DNA from 2 places in the Micrococcus sp. 63XJN7_6_ISO-PGPR-S23-444 genome. Region 1 is predicted to be linked to the other one. Evidence: riboswitches for the same ligand, from Rfam matches in the RefSeq annotation. Region 1 holds a riboswitch; the other holds the start of a gene.
What was found. Region 1 has a riboswitch for S-adenosylmethionine ahead of AC3RJ9_RS09110 (flavin reductase family protein). Riboswitches for the same ligand answer to the same signal wherever they lie in the genome.
Positions count from the first base shown of each region.

Region 2: linked by a shared signal. The riboswitch ahead of AC3RJ9_RS02745 (bifunctional o-acetylhomoserine/o-acetylserine sulfhydrylase) and the one ahead of AC3RJ9_RS09110 (flavin reductase family protein) in region 1 are both predicted to bind S-adenosylmethionine.

Region 1 covers NZ_CM176516.1:1,980,389-1,983,778, reverse strand. Annotated here, with positions in the region: gene AC3RJ9_RS09120 (MFS transporter) at 1-173, shown strand, start outside; gene AC3RJ9_RS09115 (cold-shock protein) at 384-587, opposite strand; gene AC3RJ9_RS09110 (flavin reductase family protein) at 826-1,350, opposite strand; SAM riboswitch class IV at 1,424-1,543, opposite strand; gene AC3RJ9_RS09105 (hypothetical protein) at 1,737-2,351, shown strand; gene AC3RJ9_RS09100 (RNA-binding S4 domain-containing protein) at 2,399-2,767, opposite strand; gene hisD (histidinol dehydrogenase) at 2,778-3,390, opposite strand, start outside.
Region 2 covers NZ_CM176516.1:598,195-601,584, reverse strand. Annotated here, with positions in the region: gene metX (homoserine O-acetyltransferase MetX) at 1-494, opposite strand, end outside; gene AC3RJ9_RS02745 (bifunctional o-acetylhomoserine/o-acetylserine sulfhydrylase) at 491-1,858, opposite strand; SAM riboswitch class IV at 1,989-2,104, opposite strand; gene AC3RJ9_RS02740 (VOC family protein) at 2,282-2,917, shown strand; gene AC3RJ9_RS02735 (CPBP family intramembrane glutamic endopeptidase) at 2,936-3,390, opposite strand, start outside.

The DNA of each region.
Region 1 (3,390 bases):
ACTCGATGGGCATGTACGCCGGCTTCGCCCTGGGCCCGCTGCTGATGGGCCTGCTGCGCGACGTCACGGGCGACTACCGGGCCGGCTTCGCGGTCGTCGCGGCCGGGTATCTGCTGGCCCTGGGCGTGGTGCTGCTGCTGCGTCGCCACGTGGGCCGGCGGGGCGTGGCCTGACGCGCAGGGCCAGGACGAGGCCCACCCCGGAGGACCGCGCCTCAGCGACATCACCGCAGTGCAGCCCTGCGGTGATGTCGCAGCGCCGCGGTCGAACGGGCGTACGGCGGAGTGCGGCGCAGTGCGCGGCGGGGCGTGGACGCCTGACACACGACGACGCCCCCGGTCCGTGCGGACCGGGGGCGTCGGAAGCCGTGCGTCAGGCGAAGATCAGAGCTTCGTCACGTTGGCGGCCTGGAGGCCCTTGGGGCCGTCCTGGGTCTCGAACTCGACGCGGTCGTTCTCCTGGAGCTCCTTGAAGCCCCCGCCCTGGATGGCGGAGAAGTGCACGAACACGTCCGCGGAGTTGTCCTCGGGGGCGATGAAGCCGTAGCCCTTCTCAGCGTTGAACCACTTGACAGTACCGACAGCCATGATGGTGTCCTTTCGATGTGCCCCCGCGGTGCGGTGGCGGTGTTGGACCGCGGCCCGGATGTGGGACGCGGGTGAAGCGGCGAGACTGAACCGCTTGCCCAACACTCATCGACGCCGGCGATGCCGGGCTGACGAGCAGTGAAGATGGCGGGATACAGCTTGATCAACTTCAGGCTCCATCATTGCACGGATCTCGCCGACCGGGAACCAGGGGCCCGATTGTTCACCTGGAGTTCGCTCAGAGCGCGCGCAGGCCGTGGAAGAGATTGCGGTGCAGGGCGGCCGGGGGAGCGGCGTCCGTGTGATCCGCCAAGGCCGTCACCTCCAGCAGCACCACCGTGTGGTCGCCCGCCGGGACCTCGGCGTGCACCCGCGTCTCGAGCCAGAGCGAGGAGCCCCCGATCAGCAGGGCGTCGTGCGGGCTGCGGTGCACGTCGAGACCGGCGAAGCGGTCGCCCTCGCGGGAGGCCAGCTGGCGGCACAGCGGCGTCTGGTCCGCCGCGAGCAGGGAGACGCCGATCGCCCCGGCCCGGCGCAGGCGCGGCCAGGTGCGGGAGCTGTTCTGCGCGGAGAAGGACACGAGGGCCGGCTCCCAGGAGATGCCCACGCCGAAGGAGGAGGAGACCATCACCTCGGGGACGCCGTCGGCGAGGCCTGCCAGCGCGACGACCCCGGTGGGGAAGGCCGAGAGGCCGGAACGGAGGTTGCCGAGGGACAGGTCGGTGTCCCACGCGGCGGTGTGGGGTTCGTGGGTCAGGGTCATGGCGCGCGTCCTCTTCCGATGACTGACGCGGCTCCGCAGACGGCGGGAACGCGGATCGCCCGGATCCGCGGAGGCGCGGTACTTGCCCGCCGGGGTGTCCGAGGGGCCGAATCATCACCTGGAGCACCCCACTACTGCGTGAGAGGGTTGCCGTCCCGCCGGCCAGGGCCGTGAATGACGGGAACTCGTGATTCTGGGGCCAGCCTACGGAGGGGTCCGTGGGGTGGTCAAAGCGCGGCAGTCGCGCGGCGTCATCCGAGCTGCCCGATGTGATGCTTGACACACCGCGCATCGCCGGCCAGGATCAAGCCACTCGAGAGGGGGGAGCTCGAGACCGCGGCCTCCGGCCCCGCAGTCGGTTCTCCGAGAGGGACCGGATCATGCGGATGGACATCGAGAAGAAGCTCGCGGCATTGTCGACCGCCGTGGTCGTCGCGGCTCTCCTCGGTACCGCCATTTCGGGATGCTCCGCTTCCCAGGGCAGCGTCTCCTCCACCGCGAATGCTTCCACCGCTGCGGCGTCCTCCGTCACCCCGACGTCAGCGGCCCCCTCGGCAACCGGGTCGGCCTCCGCCACCGGTTCGTCCGCGTCGTCGCCCGCCGGTGAAGAAGCACTCCCCGCCGCGCTGTTCGAGGAGGACGGGATGACGTTGGTCGAGTACACGCGCCGGCATCCGGATGCGGACCATCTCGACCCGGAGAAGGAGTCCGTCCTGGAGGAGGCGGTCGGGACGGGCACACAGCAGATCACCGTGGACGCTCAACAGGGTGCGGTCCTTCGGGTCATCGTGTTGTGTCCTTCGGATGCCACCGGTGAGACGGAGATCCTGACCTCACGGGGTGGCGGGGGAACGAAGACCTGGATGGCCGGATCGGAGGCGCTGTGCGGCGGCTGGTCGGCGGCGACTCCCCCCGTGGATGAGGCGGGGCCGATGACGTTCACCGTCACGGTGGACAATGACAAGCCGTTCCGGATGGTGCTGACCGCACCCTCCGCATGAGGCCGCCATCACGACGGCGGATGACGGCGCGGGGAGGACTGAGACGCTCAGCGTCGGTCGCGGCCGCGCAGCGCGTCCAGCTGCCGGCGGTCCCGCTTGGTGGGCCGGCCCGCGCCCCGCTCGCGGTACGGCACCGCGAGCAGCTCACGCGGCACGGGCGGCGGGGAGTGGTCCACGTACTGCTGCCGGGCCACGGGGGCGCCCACCCGCTTGGCGATCAGCCCCGTGACCTCGAGGATCCGCTCGCCTCCGTCCTGGCGCACCCGCACCCGGTTCCCGACGACGACGGGCGTCGCCGCCTTCACGGGCTCGCCGTCGATGCGCACGTGGCCTGCGCGCACGGCCGCAGTGGCCGCGGACCGGGTCTTGTACAGCCGCACGGCCCACAGCCACGCGTCGATGCGGACGCCGCTCACGCCCGCCCCCTCACGCGAAGCGGGCGCGGATCGCGGCGCCGTGCGCGGGCAGGCGCTCGTCCTCGGCCAGCACGCCGATCCCGTCCGCGACCTCCTCGAGCCCGGTCTCCGTGTAGCGGATGCGCTGCTGCAGGCGCAGGAACGTCACGGTGTTCAGACCGGAGGAGTGCCGGGCCGTCCCCGAGGTGGGGAGCACATGGTTGGACCCGGCCGAGTAGTCGCCCAGCGGCACGGGGGCGTACGGGCCCACGAACACGGCGCCAGCGTTGCGGATGCGCCCCACGAGGGCCTCGGGGTCGCGCGTCTGGATCTCGAGGTGCTCGGTGGCGTAGCGGTCGGAGACCTCCACGGCCTGGTCCATGTCCCGCACCAGCAGCACGCCGGACTGGGGGCCGGTGAGGGCCTCGCGGATCTGATCCTCGTGGAACGCCCCGGGCACCTGCGCCTCGATCGCCGCCAGCACGTCCCGGAGCAGGTCCTCGGAGTCCGTGATGAGCACGGAGGCGGCTAGCGGGTCGTGCTCGGACTGGCTGATCAGGTCCGCGGCCACCCAGTCGGCGCGGGCGGTGCCGTCCGCGATCACGGCGATCTCGCTCGGCCCGGCCTCGGCGTCCACGCCGATC
Region 2 (3,390 bases), 1.0 Mb from region 1:
CACTCGAGGGCGCGGGCCCCGCCCATCGATCCGCCGATCACGGCACGCCAGGCGCCGATCCCGAGGTGGTCGGCCAGGCGCCGCTCGGCCTCGACCGCGTCCCGCAGCGTGAGGAACGGGAACCGGGAGCCCCAGGGCCGCCCGTCGGGGGCCGGCGTCGAGGGCCCGGTGGAGCCGTGGCAGCCGCCGATCATGGCGGGGGCGACCACGAACCACCGGTCCGTGTCCACGGCGCGGCCCGGGCCGACGAGGGCGTCCCACCAGCCCGGCGTCGGGTCCTCCTCGTGCGCGGCCACGTGCGCGTCGCCGGTGAGGGCGTGCAGCACGAGCACGGCGTTGGAGCCGTCGGCGGCGAGGGTGCCCCAGGTCTCGTAGGTCAGCTCGACGTCGGGCAGCAGCCCGCCGGTCTCGGTGCGCAGCTCGCCGACCCGCAGACGGTGGCGGCCGCCGCGGGGCAGCGCGGTGCGCGACGGACGCGTGGCAACGGCGGTCATGCCCGCTCCCCCGCGTCGTCGTCGCCGCGGCGAGCGGCGGCCGCGAAGCCGCGCTCGAGGTCGGCGAGGATGTCCTCGATGTCCTCCACGCCGAGCGAGAGCCGCACCAGGCCGGGGGTGACGCCGGCGGCGCGCTGCTCGTCGTCGGTGAGCTGGGAGTGGGTGGTCGAGGCCGGGTGCACCACGAGCGAGCGGACGTCGCCGATGTTGGCCACGTGGTGGTGCAGGGTGAGCCCGTCCACGAACGCGGCCCCGGCCTCGCGGCCGCCCGCGATCTCGAAGGAGACGAACGCGCCCGCGCCCTTCGGCAGGTAGCGCTGGGCGCGCTCGTGCCACGGGCTGGACTCCAGGCCGGCGTAGACCACGTGCTCGACGTCGTCGCGACCCTCCAGCCAGCCCGCCACCGCGGCCGCGTTGGCCACCTGCCGCTCCATGCGCAGGGACAGGGTCTCCAGGCCGAGGTTCACCAGGAAGGCGTTGAACGGGGAGATGGCCGAGCCGTAGTCGCGCAGCAGCTGCACGCGCGCCTTCAGGATGAAGGCCAGGTTGGCGCCGAGCGGCGAGCCCACCCCGAGGTCCCGCGCGTAGACGAGGCCGTGGTAGGACTCGTCCGGCTCGTTGAAGCCGGGGAAGCGCTCGGCGTGCTGCGCGTAGTCGAACGTGCCGGCGTCGACGATCACGCCCGCGATGGCCGCGGCGTGCCCGCCGAGGTACTTCGTGGCGGAGTGGGTGACGACGTCGGCGCCGTGCTCGATCGGCCGCAGCAGGTACGGGGTGGCCAGCGTGTTGTCCACGATCAGCGGCACGCCGGCCTCGTGGGCGGCGTCGGCGACGGCGCGCACGTCCAGGACGTCGCCGCGCGGGTTGCCGAGGGTCTCGCCGAAGAACGCCTTGGTGTTCGGCCGGACGGCGGCGCGCCAGGACTCGAGGTCGTCCGGGTCGGCCACGAACGTCGTCTCGACGCCGACCTTGGCGAGGGTGTGCTTGAACAGGTTCTGCGTGCCGCCGTAGAGGCTGGCCGAGGCGACCACGTGGTCGCCGGCGCCGGCGAGGTTGAGGATCGCGAACGTCGTCGCCGCCTGACCGGAGGCCAGCAGCAGCGCGCCCACACCGCCCTCGAGCGCGGCGATCTTCTCCTCCACCGGGCCCTGCGTCGGGTTGCCGATGCGGGTGTAGAGCGGGTCGAGGTCCTTGAGCGCGAACCGGTCCGCGGCCACCTGGGCGGACGGGAAGTCGTACGAGGTGGTCTGGAAGATCGGCAGGGCGGTCGCACCGAAGGCGTGCTGGCCGACGGCGACGCCCGCGTGGACCTGCGCGGTGGAGAAGCCCCAGGCGTCGGGGGTCGGGGTGGGCTGGTCGGTCATGGCGGACCCTCCTGAAGGGTTCAGGGGCCGGACCCGGCCGCCCCGCCCGCCGGCCGACGTGCCGATCCGGGGACCGGCGTCGTCGGGGTGCCGGAGATGACCCGGCGCCGTCGAGAGGGGCCGTGGGATCGGCCCGCGCTTGCCGGCGTCCGTTGTGGGGCCGGCCTGGTCGTCACCCGGGGCACCCCACCGCGGAAGGAGGGTTGCCGGTCAGCATGCCGGGGCCTGTTGCTGACTCTCGTGACCGTGCCTCCGAGTGTAGCCCGCCGCCCCGCCACGATTTCGTCACGCGTGTCACCCGCGGATACGCTCTCCGCACGGGGCGCCCGACCCGTCAAGGGCTCGACGCCCCGCGACTCGCACCAGGTCAACCCCCGGGGCAGCCCGGGAACGGAGAGGAACAGCGCAGTGCACACCTGTCGCATGGACCACGTGTCCTACGCCGCCGGCCCCGAGGGCCTGGACGCCACGGTCGCCCGCATCGCCGAGACGCTGGGCATCGAGCGGATCAAGGGCGGTGTCCACCCCCGCTTCGGCACGCAGAACGCCCTGTTCCCCATGGCGGGCAGGCAGTATCTGGAGGTCGTCGAGGCCCTGGACCACCCGGCCTCCCTCAGCGCGCCGTTCGGCCAGCTCGTGCGCGCCCGCACCGAGCAGGGCGGCGGCTGGATGAGCTGGGCGGTGGCCACCACGGACATCGGCCGGTTCGAGCGCCGCCTCGGCCGTGAGGCCGTCCCCGGCAACCGTCGCTTCCCGGACGGCCGGGAGCTGTCCTGGCGGCAGATCGGCGTCAAGGGAACCCTCGCGGACCCGCAGCTGCCGTTCATCCTGCGCTGGGCCGACGGTCAGGAGGACATGCACCCCTCGCAGGCGGCCGAGCCGCAGGCCACCATCGAGCGCCTGAACATCGCCGGCTCCCCCGAGCGCCTCGCCGAGTGGCTCGGCGACGACGAGGACGGCCAGGTCCAGGACGTGAACATCGAGTACGTCGCGCCCTCCGGCACCCCGGGCATCGTCTCGGTCACCTTCCGCACCCCGAAGGGCGAGGTCACGCTCTGAGCGCGGGGGCGGGGCCGCTCAGCCGAGCAGCCCCGCCCGCGCCAGCAGCGGGTAGCCGACGAACCCGACGGCGTCCAGCAGCGTGTGCGCGATGACCAGCGGCATCACCCGGCGCACCCGCAGGAACACGAGCGCGAACACCACGCCCATCAGGGCGTTGCCCACGCCCGGCCCGATCCCCTGGTACAGGTGGTACGCCCCGCGCAGCAGCGCGAGGGCGAGCACGACGACCGCCACGCGGGTCGGCAGGTACAGCCCTTCGGCGCTCACCCACGACGACGGCACGGCCGGCGCCGGATCGTGCGCCAGGCCCGCGGCGCGCAGCCGCTGCAGATACCCGAGCCGGTCGACGAGCCAGGCGCCCACGATGACCTCCTCCAGCAGTCCGTGCCGCAGCGCGGAGAGCAGCAGGACCGGTACCTGGTACCAGCTCTCCCCGAGCGCCGAGCCGACGATCGCCGTCGTGATCCCCA